3 regions of the Rhodoferax sp. GT1R46 genome follow, and region 1 is predicted to be linked to each of the others. Evidence: predicted binding sites of a transcription regulator. Region 1 holds the regulator's gene; each other region holds the start of a gene.
What was found. Region 1 encodes FNR, which switches genes on or off when oxygen is low (the NO sensors DNR and NnrR bind a similar motif). Its sites were predicted from a motif close to TTGATNNNNATCAA; they were not measured.

Region 1 (5,576 bases):
ACAAAGACACGCTTATCGTCACCTACGACGAAGAACGCGGTGAGCCTCGCGGTGCACGGTCCAGAAAGGCAGATCTGTCTACTTTGAAACTCGGTGCCTGTGTGGACTGCAGTCTGTGCGTTCAGGTTTGTCCGACCGGCATTGATATTCGCAAAGGGCTTCAATACGAATGTATTGGGTGCGGTGCCTGCGCCGACGTTTGCGACACGGTCATGGACAAGATGGGTTACGCACGGGGCTTGGTGAAGTACTCGACCCAAAACGCAGTGAGCCAACACTGGACGGGGTCCCAGACCCTGCGCCATGTGCTGCGCCCACGGGTGCTGGTCTACACGGCGATTCTTGGATCGGTGGTGATCGCAATGGCTTTGAGCCTGGCTACGCGGACCCCATTCAAGGTCGATGTAGTTCGTGATCGGGGTGTGTTGGCACGCGTCGTGGACGGCGGTCGCATTGAGAATGTCTACCGCCTTCAGGTAATGAATGCGACCGAGTCTACGCAGCGCTTCCGAATTGCGGTCGAAGGTCTGCCCGGTTTGGCAGTCGTCTCTGACGATGAAGTCGTCGTAGAGTCCACTCAGGCGCGGTGGGTGGCCGTTCGGATTGATGCGCCGTATGAGGTGGCCCCTCCAGGTTCTCACGTTATTCACTTCGAAATTTCTGCACAAGGCTCACAGGGCCATGTGTCGGAAAAATCTGTTTTCATTGTTCCCCGTTAAGGAGTTTCCCATGACCCCATCCAACCTGAATCCCGCGCGTCCATGGTGGAAGTTCGGTCACGTCTGGCTTGTCATCTCCGGCCCCGCAATCGTGGTCGTCGCGTCATTTGTGACGTTCTATCTGGCATTGGTCGGTAAAGATCCGGTGTTGGACGAAGACTATTACCGAAAGGGAATAGAAATCAACAAGACTCTGGGTGACAACCCGTCCAGTCTGGCACCCGCCACACAGGCGCGCAATCATGCGGCTACCGGTGTTCCTGCCCCCAAAACGCCGTGATTTCATCAGGTGCTCCACATTGAAATGCCCAGTCCTCAGGAGGAGAAGAACATGCTGCAGCAACGACTGATGTGGATTATCTGGCCTGCGTTTCTGGTGGCCGGCGCGCTGGAAATACTGGTTTTTGCGATGATTGACCCGCAGGATCTGCACTGGTTTGGTCAGCCGCTGGACTGGTCTCGCCAAGGGGTATACACCGTCGCATTTTTTGTGTTTTGGGGTCTCACCATGGCTTCAAGCGCCTTGACCACACTGTTGTCCATGTCGCCCTTTGAGGTCAATCGCTGCCCTCTGCCAGAGACGGACCGTCCGGACGGCTGCCCCAAACAGGGTTCTTGCTGATTACAGGTGCAACAGCCAGAGTCAGTTGCAAACCTTGGGGTTCACGATGTCTTTGAGTGCATCGGTATTGAGTATCCGGACGTGGCGCTGCTTCACTTCCACTATGCCTTCTTCCACAAATTTTGAGAAAGTTCGGCTGACGGTTTCCAGCTTCAGTCCAAGATAGCTTCCAATTTCCTCGCGCGTCATCCGCAGTACCAACTCGGATTGCGAAAACCCCCGCGCATGCAGCCGTTGCACCAGATTCAGCAAGAAAGCCGCCAGGCGCTCTTCCGCGCGCATGCTCCCCAGCAGCAGCATCACTCCATTTTCGCGGACGATTTCGCGGCTCATGATCTTGTGGACATGGCGTTGCAGGGCGTTGACCTCTCTCGACAGCTCCTCAATGCGGTCAAAGGGCATGACGCATACCTCGGCATCTTCCAGGGCCACCGCATCGCAGGTGTGATAGTCGTTAACAATGCCATCCAGCCCGATCACTTCGCCAGCCATCTGAAAACCCGTAACTTGGTCCCGGCCATCCTCAGAAGCCACGCAGGTTTTGAAAAATCCGGTGCGAATGGCGTAAAGACTGGTAAACCTTTCGCCATTGCGAAAAAGTATGTCTCCACGTTTGACTTTGCGTCGACTAGCCACGACGTCGTCAATGCGATCAAGCTCAGCCGGACTGAGCCCCAGCGGCATGCACAGTTCGCGCAAATTGCAGCTGGAGCAGGCCACCTTGATGGATTGAGGGCTCATCGCGACCATCTTGGAATCGGCATGCGCGGCAAGGGGCACCCGGGTTTCGGCGACTGAGTTGGGCTTGGATGTTTGATCAGGCATGGATTTCACCTAGTGTAAGTGACAGGCCAGTTTACCCAGTTTCGAAGTTCTTGATGCAAATCAAGTGATGGAAAGTCAAATGGCGGCACAGTAGCCCTTGTCTTGGAGCGTTCATGAAACCAGTTGCTGAAACCATAAATGATGATTTGTTGCGTCGATACGACGTGGCGGGCCCGCGCTACACCTCGTACCCAACCGCAGACCGTTTTGTCGAAGCATTTACGGCGGATGACTACGCGCAGGCCCTGACAATGCGGCGCGGTGGCGCTGCTGCCATGAACTTGCCGCTTTCGCTCTATGTACACATCCCGTTTTGCGAGTCGCTGTGTTATTACTGTGCCTGCAACAAAATCATTACCAAGCACCATGACCGTGCAGCGCCGTACCTGCGCTACCTTAGCCGTGAGGTTGATTTGCACACGGCCCAAATCGGTTTGGGCCAAACAGTCAGTCAGGTCCATCTTGGTGGGGGTAGTCCTACATTTTTGAGTGACGACGAATTGCGTGAGTTGATGACCATGTTGCGTCGCAATTTCACGTTTGCACCTGGGGGCGAATACTCCATTGAGGTGGACCCCCGAACCATCGACGCCTCCAGGCTCGACACCCTGGCCGAGCTTGGGTTCAACCGGCTGAGCTTTGGGGTGCAAGACTTTGATCCGGCGGTGCAAAAAGCAGTGCATCGAGTGCAACCTGCCGAGCAGGTGTTTGCTCTGGTGGCGGCCGCACGCGAGCGCGGGTTTGAGTCGATCAATGTGGATCTGATCTACGGACTTCCCCAACAAAGTCCGGAGTCCTTTGATCGCACACTGGCGCAGGTCAACGAGTTGCGCCCCGACCGGATTGCCCTTTATGCCTACGCCCATTTGCCAGAACGGTTCAAGCCGCAAAGGCGCATTGCTACTGTGTCATTGCCCAGTGGGGCAGCCAAAGTGTCCATGCTGTCCCGTTCGCTGGCTGCGTTCATGGGTGCGGGTTATGTGTACGTCGGCATGGATCACTTTGCCTTGCCGGAAGACGCGTTGGCTGTGGCCAAGCGCCAGGGACGCCTGCACCGCAATTTCCAGGGGTACAGCACCCAGCCAGATTGCGACCTGATTGGCCTGGGCGTGTCATCCATTGGTCGGATCGGCGCGACATATAGCCAGAACGCCAAGTCGATGGAGGAGTATTGCGATCTCCTCGACCAAGGACGATTCCCCGTGGTGCGCGGTCTGGCACTGTCGCGCGATGACTTGGTTCGCCGTGCCGTCATCATGGCGCTGATGTGCCAGGGCGAATTGCAGTTCGAGTCGATCAATCTGGCCTATTTGGTAGATTTTCAAAGCTATTTCGCCAAAGAGCTGGAAGCGCTTGCGGATCTTTCCGATCAAGGCATGGTCACTGTTGATTCCGCCGGTATTCAGGTCACCGCTCAGGGCTGGTTTTTTGTGCGTGCGGTGGCTATGGTGTTTGACCGTTATTTGCAGACAGACCGCACACGGGCGCGTTTTTCCAAGATCATTTAGCATCGGCAGATGCAATCTTCTTTGGCGCTCACTGCTCTGTTGATGGGGCTAGTGGGTGGACCCCACTGCGTAGCCATGTGCGGCGCCGCCTGCGCGGGTATTGGACAGGCAGCCGGCTCGCGTAAAAATGCTGCTCTGTGGACGTTTCAATTGGGGCGAGTGGTAGGGTATTCCGTGCTGGGTGCCGTGGCCGCAGCTTCTCTGCAGGGCTTGGGCTGGCTGACTGTCCAGTCGGCAGCGTTGCGGCCGGTGTGGTCCCTTTTCCATGTGGCGGCCTTTGTGCTGGGGCTGATGCTGTTGCTGCAGGCGCGCCAGCCAATGTGGCTGGAGAGCGCCGCGCGCAAGGTGTGGGGTTACACCAGGTCGTTTGCCGCTCGCTGGGGAGGTGGTGCCCCACTGGTATTGGGCGCTTTGTGGGCCTTTTTGCCCTGCGGCCTGTTGTATTCGGCACTTCTGGTAGCCGCCATGGCCGGTAGCTCTCTGGGCGGTGCCATGGTGATGGCACTCTTTGCGTTGGGTACCAGTGTCACCATGATGGCAGGCCCCTGGTTGTGGCTGCGACTGCGCGGCGCATCGGGCGGCACCCTTCGTGGGGGTAGCGGCCAATGGGGCATTCGGCTGGCAGGGGCTGCGCTCGCCGCAAGTTCGGGTTGGGCCCTATGGATGGCATTGGCACACAATGGCGCACCCTGGTGCGTTACGCCATAATTCTCTCGCTCTCAAAACGAATCGCACTCGCTGACACCCATGGACGACACTTTCAACTCCCTTGAGTCTCTGCGATTGCAGGCGCTCAAAAGCTACGTTGTGCTCGACACCCCGGCCGAACAGGCCTATGACGATATTGTTAGCCTTGCAGCGCTCATCTGTGGCGTGCCCATGGCGCTGATTTCCCTGGTGGACGAGGATCGTCAGTGGTTCAAGGCTAAAGTGGGTGTCGATGTAATGGAAACGCCGCGGGGCCAAGCTTTCTGCGCGCATGCGATTCTTGAACCTGAGCAAATCATGGAGGTTCACGATGCATCGCTGGACCGCCGCTTTGCCACCAACCCGTTGGTAACGGGTGACCCGAATATCCGGTTCTACGCTGGCGCGCCGCTGCTCACGCCATCCGGCTCAGCCTTGGGAACGGTGTGCGTGTTGGACCGGGTTCCTCGCACCCTGACGCCCGCCATGGCCGAAGCCCTGAAAGCATTGTCCCGGCAAGTCAGTGAGTTGTTGGCCTTGCGGCGGGCCAATGCTGAATTGCGTCTGTTGGCCCAGGCACAAACAGCGCGCCAAAAGCAGCTGGAGAGTTATCAGAAACGTCTGGAGGAATTGAACCAGCAACTGTCCCGGCAAACCCAGACTGACTCACTCACGGATCTTTTGAACCGCCGCGCATTTGACCGCGTTCTGGAAGAGGAGCATGCACGTTTTCAGCGCGCGCATCTTCCAATGGCGCTGGTCATGGTCGATGTGGATCATTTCAAAGCGTTTAACGACGATTTTGGTCATGTTGCAGGTGATGGTATTTTGCACACACTCGCACAAACCTTGCGGGCGGAGGCTCGCAACTACGACCATGTGGCCCGATATGGCGGAGAGGAGTTTGCAGTCATCCTCCCGAATACCGATTGTGCGGAAGCCATGGTGGTTGCTGAGCGGATTCGTCGTGCCATTGAAACGACGGAGTGCCCGCATCGCAACCTGACGGCCAGTTTGGGCGTTGCATTCGCAACCAAGTCGGACTCCCCTGCAAGCCTGGTTGAGCGGGCCGACAAGGCCTTATACCAGGCAAAACGCCAAGGGCGCAATGGTGTCGTAGCCCTGGATGACGGGCCGGGCGGGGATAATCCCCACCATGTCTCTTGACCCCATTTCTTCTGGTATCGACCGGGCTGTAATTCCTTTGCACACTTC
Region 2 (5,576 bases), on a different contig from region 1:
ATGGGGTGGCAGACATGCCTCCATTGTGCCTTTCAGCAAGGCCACGTGGAGCCTTGTTCCGGTACCAGGGCCCTCCAGCCCAGATCGCGCTTGATGCGCGCGCGCAGGGCATCAGAGGCCTGCATCTCGCCATGCACCACGTAGACCTGATCCGGGCTGTGCGGCATGCTGCGCAGCCACTGCATCAGTTGCTCCGCATCGGCATGCGCCGAAGCAGATTCCAGTTGAACCACTTCCGCATTGACTTCCACGTCGTGCCCATGGATGCGGACCGATTTGGCCTTGCTTGCCAGGGTGGCACCCCGGGTACCAGGCGCCTGGTATCCGGTCAGAATGATCATATTGCGGTGGTTGCCCGCACGCTGCTCGATGTGATGCAACACCCGGCCGCCCGTGGCCATGCCGCTTGCCGAAAGGATCACCATGGGCCCATGTCGCGACGCAAGAGCCTTGGATTCCTCGGGGCTGTTGATCATGGTTGCAGTGCGGGTCAGCGCATGCGCTTCTTTCGCGGTCAGTCGATGCTCCCCCAAATGGTGCTCAAAAAGGTGGGTCGTGTGTACGGCCATCGGACTGTCCAGAAACACGGGTAGCGACCGCGGTATCTCGCCGCGGTCTTTGAGTTGCGAAATCGCATGCAACAAGGCCTGCGCCCGCCCCACGGCAAATACCGGCACGACTGCCACGCCACCTCGCCCAGCCAGCTTGTGCAACGCAGGCCCCAGCTCGGCTAGCAAATTTTCAGCAGGATGCAGACGGTCTCCGTAAGTGGATTCAATCAATACCGTGTCCGCCGACGGTGGCCGGTCAGGCGGGAACATGAGGGAGTCGTCTGGTCTGCCCAGGTCGCCAGAGAAAAGGATACGCCGGCCCGCCACTTCCAGCAGCACGCTCGACGCGCCCAGAATGTGGCCCGCAGAACTGAACGTGATGCGCCAGCCGGGAATAGGCTGGAATGTCTTTCCCATGTCTACCGCTTTAATCAGGGGCAGGCAGTCCAGGGCATCTTGCCGGGTGTAGAGGGGCAGGGCGGGGGCATGCTTGGAAAAGCCGTGGCGGTTGGCAAACGCAGCATCCTCTTCCTGGATGTGGCCACTGTCAGGCAGCAGGATCTTGCACAGCGCCTGGGTGCCCGGCGATGCATAGACGTGGCCAGAAAACCCCTCTTTGACCAGAAGCGGCAAATAGCCACTGTGATCCAGGTGGGCATGGGTCAGGACTACGGCGTCGACAACATGGGGTGCAATCGGTAGTGGTGCCCAGTTGCGCAAACGCAGCTGCTTGTAGCCCTGGAACAACCCACAATCCACCAGCAGGCTGCGCCCGTCGTGGCGAATCAGATATTTGGAGCCGGTGACCGTGTCCGCTCCGCCCAGAAATGTGATGGTGACGCTCATACGGTGACTCCGTGTTCCTGGCGGCGTAATACATACGGGACAAAAAAATGCCGCTGGGCCATTTATAGACCGTAGCGGCATGATTTGGATGAAGCCATCCTCACATGTTGATGTGCATCAAGTAAAGAGGCTCTTGAGGCGGTCCGCCCAGCTATCACCGGAAGGTGAGTGTTTGCTGCCCCCCTTTTTGAACGACTCGTCGAGTTCACGCAGCAAACGGCGCTGGTGTTCCGTGAGTTTGACGGGCGTTTCTATGGCAATGTGGCAGTACAGATCGCCGGGGTAGCTGGCCCGCACACCCTTGATGCCTTTGCCGCGCAGCCTGAACTGCTTGCCCGTTTGGGTACCTTCCGGGATGTCAATGGCGGCCTTTCCTGCCAGGGTGGGCACATCGATTTCTCCCCCCAGCGCGGCTGTCACCATGCTGATGGGCACGGAGCAATGCAGGTCGTCGCCATCACGCTCAAAAATATCGTGCTTCTTGAGGCGGATCTCGATGTACAGGTCACCTGCGGGTCCGCCGTTGGTGCCAGGCTCGCCATTGCCCGCGCTGCGTATGCGCATGCCGCCGTCAATTCCGCTGGGGATTTTGACTTCCAGTGTTTTCTGCTTCTTGACTCTGCCTTGACCATGGCAGGCAGTGCAAGGCTCGGGAATCACTTTGCCGGTGCCGCGACACGTGGGACAGGTCTGCTGCACACTGAAAAATCCTTGGCGCATCTGCACCGAGCCAGAACCTGTGCAGGTGGTGCAAGTTTTGGCCTGGGTGCCGGGTTTGGCACCGCTGCCGTGGCAAATTTCGCAGGAATCCCAGCTTGGAATCCGAATCTGGGCATCCTTGCCACGTGCCGCCTCTTCCAGCGTGATGTCCATGGCGTAACTCAGATCTGCGCCGCGGAACACCTGGCGCCCACCACCACCAGGCCGGCCGCGCTGCTGGCCAAACATGTCACCAAAAATGTCGCCAAAGGCTTCAGCGAAGCCTCCGTAGCCCTCACCACCGGCGCCGCCACGCATGTTGGGGTCCACGCCGGCGTGGCCATGCTGGTCATAGGCCGCGCGCTTCTGCGGGTCCGACAGCATTTCGTAGGCTTCCTTGGCTTCCTTGAATTTTTCCTCGGCTACTTTGCCGGGCTCTCCCTGATTGCGGTCAGGGTGGTGCTTCATCGCAAGTTTGCGATAAGACTTTTTGATATCTTCGTCGGAGGCATTTTTGGGAACGCCAAGAATCTCGTAAAAATCTCTTTTAGCCATGGTTGCCAGACATTTGTTGGTCTTTGATTAATTGCGCAAACTTGAAGTAAAACGCCGCGCCGAAGATCCGGTAAGAATCTTGCTGGCGCGGCGGGACTAAACAGCACCGCAGTGCGTGCGTTTAGCCTTTTTTGACTTCCTTGACTTCCGCGTCCACCACATTGTCGTCGGCCGCCTGGGCTGCCGACCCGCCAGCACCTGCCTGCGGCTGCTCGCCGCCTGCAGATGCACCCGCAGCGGCTTCCTTGGCCTGCATGTCGGCGTACATCTTTTCGCCTAGTTTCTGGCTGGCCGTCATCAGTGCGGTGTTCTTCTCATCAATCGAGGCCTTGTCGTCACCCTTGAGGGCGTCTTCCAGGTCCTTGATGGCCGTTTCGATTTTTTCCTTCTCGCCGGCTTCGAGCTTGTCACCGTACTCGGTCAGGCTCTTGCGAACACTGTGCACGCTGGCATCTGCCTGGTTCTTGGACTGGACGAGTTCCAGTTTTTTCTTGTCATCAGCGGCATTGAGTTCAGCATCTTTCACCATCTGCTGAATCTCGGCTTCCGTCAGACCCGAGTTGGCCTTGATCGTGATCTTGTTCTCTTTGCCTGTGCCCTTGTCCTTCGCGCCCACATGCAGGATGCCGTTGGCATCAATGTCAAACGACACTTCAATCTGTGGCGTGCCACGGGCTGCCGGTGGAATGCCTTCGAGGTTGAACTCACCGAGCATTTTGTTGCCGGCAGCAATCTCCCGCTCACCCTGAAACACCTTGATCGTCACGGCAGGCTGGTTATCGTCAGCCGTCGAGAACGTCTGTGCAAACTTGGTGGGAATCGTGGTGTTCTTGGTGATCATCTTGGTCATTACGCCACCCATGGTCTCAATACCCAGGCTCAGCGGTGTCACGTCCAGCAACAACACGTCCTTGCGGTCACCCGCCAGCACCTGGCCCTGAATCGCAGCGCCTACGGCAACGGCTTCATCCGGGTTCACGTCCTTGCGTGGCTCCTTGCCGAACAGCTCCTTGACCTTCTCCTGCACTTTGGGCATGCGGGTCATGCCGCCGACCAGAATCACGTCGTGGATGTCGGCCACGTTGACACCCGCATCCTTGATGGCTGTGCGGCACGGCGCAATGGTGCGCTCAATCAGTTCTTCCACCAGGGATTCAAGCTTGGCACGGGTCAGCTTGACGCTCAAGTGCTTCGGACCCGACGCATCGGCTGTCACGTAAGGCAGGTTGATGTCGGTCTGCGCGCTGCTGGAGAGTTCGATCTTGGCTTTCTCGGCGGCTTCTTTCAGACGCTGCAGTGCCAATACGTCTTTGCCCAGATCCACGCCTTGTTCCTTCTTGAACTCGGCAATGATGTAGTCGATGATGCGCTGGTCGAAGTCTTCGCCGCCCAGGAAGGTGTCACCGTTGGTAGACAACACTTCGAACTGCTTTTCGCCGTCAACATCGGCGATTTCGATGATGGACACGTCAAAGGTTCCGCCGCCCAAGTCATACACAGCAATCTTGCGATCACCTTTTTCGTTTTTGTCCAAGCCAAACGCCAGGGCCGCAGCGGTAGGTTCGTTGATGATGCGCTTGACATCCAGACCGGCAATGCGGCCTGCATCCTTCGTGGCTTGACGTTGTGCGTCATTGAAGTACGCAGGCACTGTAATGACGGCCTCGGTCACTTCTTCACCGAGGTAATCTTCCGCAGTCTTCTTCATCTTGCGCAGAATGTCCGCACTAACTTGCTGGGGCGCCATGCGGTTACCGCGCACTTCAACCCATGCGTCGCCGTTGTCGGCAGCGGCAATCTTGTACGGCATCAGATCGATGTCTTTTTGTACTTCTTTTTCCGCGTATTTACGGCCGATCAGGCGCTTGACTGCGTACAAAGTATTCTTGGGATTGGTCACCGACTGGCGCTTGGCCGACGCACCAACCAGAACCTCACCGTTTTCCTGGTAGGCAATGATGGACGGCGTCGTGCGCGCGCCCTCAGAATTCTCAATAACCTTGGGCGTATTGCCCTCCATGATGGCTACGCACGAATTGGTGGTACCGAGGTCGATGCCGATGATTCTTCCCATGATTTACTCCTGCTATTTTGAAAAATTCAGATGGTGGTAACTTGAAGACAGTTTTGTGGATTTCAAGTACCGATTGGGTAACAGACTGCCTGTGGCCAAGCGGGTTGGCACTCAAGCTGGCTGATCCGCTTATTTGGGGGCCGAAACAGTTACCAAGGCGGGGCGCAGAACGCGGTCCGCGATTGAATAACCCTTTTGCAGCAGGCTGACAACGGTATTGGCTTCCAACTCCGACGGCACCATGCTGATGGCCTGGTGCTGGTGTGGGTCAAATTTCGTACCTGCCGCCGGGTTGATGGCAACCACCTTGTTGCGCTCCAGTGCGGCGGTCAACTGCCGAAGGGTCGCTTGCGCACCTTCACGGATCTGCTCGGGCGTCGCGTCCTTGATGATGAGACCCGCTTCCAGACTGTCGGCTACGGGCAGCAGGCTTTCGGCGAAGCTTTCCACGGCGAACTTGCGCGCCTTGGATATTTCTTCCTCCGCGCGTCGGCGTGCGTTCTCAGCTTCCGCTTTGGCACGCAGATACTGGTCTGCCAAGTCGCTGCTTTTGGCCTTTAGCGCGGCGAGTTCCGCCTGGGCATCGACCAATGCGTCGACGCCATGAGAGGCCTGTGCGGCCGCCAGGTCTTCAGTGCTTTGGTACTGGGCTGCGCCAGCGGCGGCTTGATTGGGTTGGGATTGGTTGTCAGACATGCGTGGTGCGTCGGGTGTTGAACTTGTCCACTGGAAGTGGGGGCTCAAAAATGCAGTTCAAGGGGCGCGCGACGTTTTTGTCGCGCCAGATTGCACAGGCAATCCTGAATGTGTCAGGGATCAGCCCGCGACGGCCAGCAATTCCACGTCGAACT
Region 3 (5,576 bases), on a different contig from region 1:
AAGAGGGCGGCTTCGAGCGCGCCGCCGTGCGCCTGTCGGTCACCCAGTCCGCAGTTTCGCAGCGCCTGCGTGCGCTCGAAGCGCAGGTGGGCACCGTCCTGCTGGTGCGCAGTCGCCCCGTCAAGCCCACCTCGGCCGGGCGCCTGCTGATCAAACACGCCATGCAGATGCGCCTGCTGCGCGCCGACCTGGACACCGACTTGCGGGACCTGACGCCGGGCGTTGGTGCCGTGGGCGAGGAAGACCGCATCTCCATCGCCGTGAACGCCGACAGCATTGCCACCTGGGTGCTGCCCGCATTGAGTCCATTGGTTAGTGAAGGCTTACCCCTGGAAATAATCACGGATGATCAGGACTTTACCCACGAGTGGTTGCGCGAAGGCTTGGTTCTGGGCTGCGTCACCACACTCAAACAGGCCTTGCGCGGCTGCAAGGTGTTGCCTTTGGGGGCCATGCCGTACGTGGCGGTGGCCAGCGCGTCGTATGCCGCCGACCGTTGCCCACAAGGGCTGAACAAACACAACTTCCGCGAGATTCCTTTCATTGCGTTCAACCGCAAAGACGATCTGCAGGCCGAGTTCGTGAGCCGCGCCAGTGGGTTGCGGCGGGTGACCTTGAGTCAGCGGTTTGTACCCAGCTCCGAGGGGCAGGTGCGCGCGGTGCTGGCCGGCTGGGGCGCCAGTGTCGTGCCCGAGTTGCAGGTGCGCAGCCTGCTGGACAGCGGCGTGCTGGTCAATCTGGCCCCGAACGTGACCTTGCCGGTGGACCTGTACTGGCATTGCTGGAACCTGAACTCTGCGGTCATTGACCGGCTCACGGCGGCGTTGGCAGGCGCCGCAGCGTTGGCGCTAAAAACTGTGCGGTCATGAATTGGCCTCCCTATCTATTTATTGACGGCAGGGGCTAAAATAGCACCATGAAATCCAGCAATGTCGTCAAAATCTCTTTTAAAGAGCAAATGCTCCAGGCCCGCGAGGACGCCATCATCCGCGTTGTGAACAGCTTGTTGGCCGAAAAAGGCTTTGAAGCCATGACGGTGGACGAAGTAGCCGCCAACGTCGGCATCGCCAAAGCCAGCCTGTACAAGCACTTTTCCAGCAAGGAAGACCTGGCCGCCGCCGCCATGGTGGGAGTCATGCGCCGCGCACAGGACTACCTGTCGAGCCTGCCTGAGCAGGCGCCACCGCTGGAAAACCTGCGTGCGGTGGTTCGCTGGACCATGGAGCTGAAGCTGGCGGGCGAAATGCCGTCGCTGCCCAGCCAGAATTCCACGCTGCGTGCCACGCTGATGGGTAACAAGGATTACATGGACGGACTGATGGACATCAGTGACCGTCTGGGTGCGTGGATCGAGGCCGCCCAGGCGCAGGGCGCCATCAACCCCGCGCTACCGGCCATTGCCGTGCTCTACACCCTGTATGCCCGGGCCTGCGACCCGGTGCTGGAATTCCTGAAAATGGGCGGTTTGCATGACGACGCCCAAATCGTGGACCTGGTGATGTCTACCTGCTTTGAGGGGCTGAACGCGCGCTAACGCTTCAGCGAACCAGCAGAACCGGCACTTTGCAGTGTGCCAACACCTGCGTGGCTGCGGAGCCCATCACCAAGTTGACCACGGCACCGTGACCGTGTGAACCCATGACCACCATGTCGAATTTGCCGTCGGTCGCAATCTTGGCGATGGTTGCACCGGCAGGGCCGATCTTCCAGCTGCTCTTCGCATCGACGCCATGGCGCAGCAGGAATTTGGCGATGGGTGCCAGTACTTTTTCGCTTTCGTCAGCGTAATACTGGTCCACGATTTCCTTGCCCACCGCGGCGCGTGCCCGGGGCGGCAGAGCCGGCTGCACGGTCAACAGCGTGTACTCGTTGCCCGGGTTGAACAGACTCTCATGGGTGATCAGGTAGGCCAGCATTTTCTTGCTGTACGGGCTGCCGTCTACGGCCAGAAGAATTTTCATGGTGCACTCCTCAATGTGTGGTGGCAGTGTAACGAAGCACGCTGGCTGCGAATTGAGTTATATCAAAAAACGCGGGCCCCACTGACCGGCGGTGCATACTTTGAGCGGTTCAATTGAAACCCCTTTTCAACAGGCCCTGCCATGCCCCTGCAAAATCCCGTCGCGTATCCGTTGCGCGCCCGCACGCTGTATCTGATGCTCGCGCTGGCCGGCCTGCTCACACCCCTCTTGCCGGTCGCGGCCTCGGAGGCGCCACCCTTGATGCTGGCCAAGGTGTACCACGCGGGCGTACCGCTGTCCGACTACTGGGTCAGTGAAAAATACGATGGCGTGCGCGGGTACTGGGATGGGGAACAACTGCTGACGCGGGGCGGCGAGCGCATTGCCGTGCCCGCCTGGTTTACCGCGGGCTGGCCCCGGGTTGCGATGGATGGCGAGTTGTGGGCCGGGCGTGCGCAGTTTGCCAGAGCCGTCTCTACTGTGCGCATGCAGGTTCCCGACGACGCGGCATGGCGCGTCATGCGTTTCATGGTGTTCGACCTGCCCGCACAGGGAGGAGACTTCACCGCGCGCCTGGCGGTCTTGCACACGCAGGTCAGCCGGATTAACCAGCCATGGGTGCTGGCCGTTTCCCAGACCAAGGTCGCCAGCCACGGCGCTTTGCAGAGCCTGCTCGGCACCACCGTGAAGGCCGGTGGCGAAGGTCTGGCCCTGCACCGCGGGGCCTCGCTGTACACCGCGCAGCGCAATGGCGATCTGCTCAAATTCAAAACCCACGAGGACAGCGAAGCAACTGTGGTTGGGCACATCGCTGGCAAAGGCAAATACGCGGGCCAGCTGGGGGCCTTGCTGGTCGAACTGCCTGCTGCACAAGGACAACCCGCGCGGCGCTTCAAGCTGGGTACGGGTTTCACGGATGCGCAGCGGCAAGACCCGCCAGCCCTTGGATCGGTGGTGACCTACCGGTTCAGGGGTCTGACGGACGGAGGAATTCCACGCTTTGCCAGCTTCATGCGCGTGGCCGCCGATCAGGCTCCAACACAAATTGCTATCAAATAAGTAGCTGTTTGCGCATATTCCACGGGGGCTATCGGCCAATTTCAATCAACATGTCGGGCTGAAAGGTGACTTGTTCGTTTTTGCGCGCATAGCCCAGCGGGTTGGCCACCACGCGGCACCCGTTGTGCCGGTAATCGCTGGGGGCGTGCAGATGGCCGTGTAGCCAGAGTTGGGCCTGTGGCAACCAGTCGTCTAACGCGTTGCAAAACCCGGCGGTGCCGGGCACCTGGCCATAGCGGGGGTCGGCGCTGCGCAAGCTGGGTGCGAAGTGGGTCACCACCACGGTGGGTCCGTCAAAAGGTACGGCCAGCGCGTCGCGCAGCCAATCCTGGCACACCAATGCCTGTGCCCGCACCTGTTCGGCCAGAAACGGTTCCTGGTTGCGGGTCGTGAGGGTTTTGCGCAGGTAGTAGTTGGCCGCGCGAAAAGCCTTGTCGCGGGCTTTGAGCTGTTGTGCCAGTGTGCTGGCGTCCGAGAGGGCGTCAAAGTCGGTCCACAGGGTGGTGCCCACCAAGCGCACGCCATCCAGGACGATGGTCTCCCGCTCCAGCCAGAGGATGCCCAGCCGCTCACAGCTTGCACGCAGGCGGGCATGGGCCTCATCAAAGTCCATGCCATCGTATTCATGGTTGCCCGGCACGAAGAGCACCGGTGTAGGCCAGCCGGCTTTCGGGGAAAACCGGCCGAGTCCAAAATCGGCGTCGGTGAGCTGCGAGCCGGTCTGGTAGGAGCCCACGTCGCCCGCCAGCACCAGCAGGTCGGCACCCGGCAGGGGCTGTGCCACCCAGTGGGGATGCGCCTCCAGATGGAGGTCGGACAGCAGTTGAATCTTCATGTGCCGAACGCCTGGGCGGCCAGGGCGGCAATCTGCGAGCGCAGCCACACATGGGCGCTGGCGTCGTCATGGCGTACATGCCACAGGGCGTCTACCTGAATCGGTGGGGCTGCAAAGGGCAACTCGCGCAGCACCAACTGGCTGGCGAAGCCCGTTACCGCAATGAAGTGGCGCGGCAGCACCGTCAGCAGGTCGGAATGCGTGACCACTTTGCCGGCGGTGAAAAACTGGTTCACCGTCAGCACCACCCGCCGGGTACGCCCCAGGGACGCGAGTGCGCCATCAATAAAGCCGAAGGGGCGGCCTGAAAAGCTCACCAGCATGTGGCGGGCTTCGCAGTAGCGGTCCAGGGTCAGGGGGCCGCTGGCCAGTGGATGACCTTTGCGCATGGCGCAAACGTAATCACCCGCAAACAAGCGCTGGTGCAAATACGAAACCGCTTCGCCCGTTTGGGCGCGCGCCGTGAGATCGGCCAGCACGGCAGGGAAATTGCCAATCGCCAGATCCGCGTGTCCCTCGTCCAGCAAGCGGCGCGGGTCCCGCGTGGTGAGCGGGACCACGTGCAGGGAGACGTCGGGCGCCTGGGCGGTGATCACTCCGACCAGTCCGGGCATCAGCTCGGCGGCGGTGGCATCGGCCATGGTCAGCACAAAGGTGGTGTTGGCACTGGCGGGCTCAAAGCGGCTGGGCGCCAGGGAGGCCTGCAACTGTTGCAGCGCCGCGCGCACGGGGGGCCACAGTTCCCGGGCCCGCGCGGTAGGCTCCAGAGAACGCCCGTTTCGAACCAGTAAATCGTCGCCCAGTGTTTCGCGCAGGCGCCGCAGCGCATTGCTCACCGCCGGTTGGGTCAGCGACAACAGGTGGGCAGCGCGGGTCAGACTGCGCTCAGACATGATCACATCGAAGACCTTGAGCAGGTTCAGATCCAGCGTACGAAGTGAAACGGGAGGCATACGTCATCATAAACGGGGTGAATGGGTGGCATCACCAACATAAAGTTGAATCGTATTAGTAAAAACCCTAGTATCGTGCGCATGTATAGCCGTAATCCATCCTCCATCAACCTGTCCAGGGAGCTTGCCATGACACGTTTTGCCCCGTCATACTTCGCCCGGTCCGATGCTGCAACCCAGCGCACCGGCAGCACCGCGGGCAAGCGGCCTGCTTTGTCCGACTTTGACAGCGCCAAGCCTTTGGCCGGCATGTTGCTGGCTGCGGTCGTGGCGGCGCTGATGGTGGTGGCGGATCAGTTGATCGAAACGTGGGCCGATGGCCACCTGCTGGTGGTCTGGGTCGGACTGTGGACGGTGACGTTTGCCGCACTGGCTTTGCTGGCGCCTCCTTTGCGCCAACTGAGCAACTCGGTTGCCGTAGCGCTGGCGCGCTGGTCCCGCGTTCGTTCTGAGCAGCGCGCGCAGGAAGCCATGTGGCAGCTGGCCCAGCGCGATTCCCGCATCATGGGTGACATTCAGATGGCCGTACTGCGCAGCGAGCGCGAAGACTGAACCCCGTTTTGTTCAACAAGAAAAAAGCCACCTTGACGATGGCTTTTTTCTTGGGGCGAAGGGGCAGTGAGCCCCCACGCATCAAGCGGTCAGCCGGGCTTCGAGCCGAACTTTGGTTTCTGCCAGTTCTTGCGGCAAGTGGTACGCCAACTGGTTGAACAGCTCGGTGTGCAGGACAAACTCCTGCTTCCACGCGTCTTTGTCCAGGCTGGTCAC

Region 2: AC097W_RS03345 (MBL fold metallo-hydrolase RNA specificity domain-containing protein) is a predicted target of FNR. The motif match lies at 1,477-1,490, and genes of this name have one in related genera.
Region 3: AC097W_RS07430 (universal stress protein) is a predicted target of FNR. The motif match lies at 2,014-2,027, and genes of this name have one in related genera.

What each region holds. Positions count from the first base shown of each region.
Region 1 covers NZ_JBWMBC010000006.1:244,978-250,553, forward strand. Annotated here, with positions in the region: gene ccoG (cytochrome c oxidase accessory protein CcoG) at 1-719, shown strand, start outside; gene AC097W_RS14815 (FixH family protein) at 730-999, shown strand; gene AC097W_RS14820 (hypothetical protein) at 1,051-1,341, shown strand; gene fnr (fumarate/nitrate reduction transcriptional regulator Fnr) at 1,363-2,082, opposite strand; gene hemN (oxygen-independent coproporphyrinogen III oxidase) at 2,280-3,674, shown strand; gene AC097W_RS14835 (sulfite exporter TauE/SafE family protein) at 3,684-4,382, shown strand; gene AC097W_RS14840 (GGDEF domain-containing protein) at 4,422-5,528, shown strand.
Region 2 covers NZ_JBWMBC010000001.1:711,456-717,031, forward strand. Annotated here, with positions in the region: gene trhO (oxygen-dependent tRNA uridine(34) hydroxylase TrhO) at 1-16, opposite strand, end outside; gene AC097W_RS03345 (MBL fold metallo-hydrolase RNA specificity domain-containing protein) at 33-1,397, opposite strand; gene dnaJ (molecular chaperone DnaJ) at 1,515-2,651, opposite strand; gene dnaK (molecular chaperone DnaK) at 2,773-4,725, opposite strand; gene grpE (nucleotide exchange factor GrpE) at 4,855-5,421, opposite strand; gene AC097W_RS03365 (FKBP-type peptidyl-prolyl cis-trans isomerase) at 5,542-5,576, opposite strand, start outside.
Region 3 covers NZ_JBWMBC010000002.1:418,293-423,868, reverse strand. Annotated here, with positions in the region: gene AC097W_RS07440 (LysR family transcriptional regulator ArgP) at 1-869, shown strand, start outside; gene AC097W_RS07435 (TetR/AcrR family transcriptional regulator) at 917-1,534, shown strand; gene AC097W_RS07430 (universal stress protein) at 1,539-1,961, opposite strand; gene AC097W_RS07425 (DNA ligase) at 2,103-3,020, shown strand; gene AC097W_RS07420 (metallophosphoesterase) at 3,049-3,855, opposite strand; gene AC097W_RS07415 (LysR family transcriptional regulator) at 3,852-4,808, opposite strand; gene AC097W_RS07410 (hypothetical protein) at 4,938-5,360, shown strand; gene AC097W_RS07405 (phosphoenolpyruvate carboxykinase (GTP)) at 5,442-5,576, opposite strand, start outside.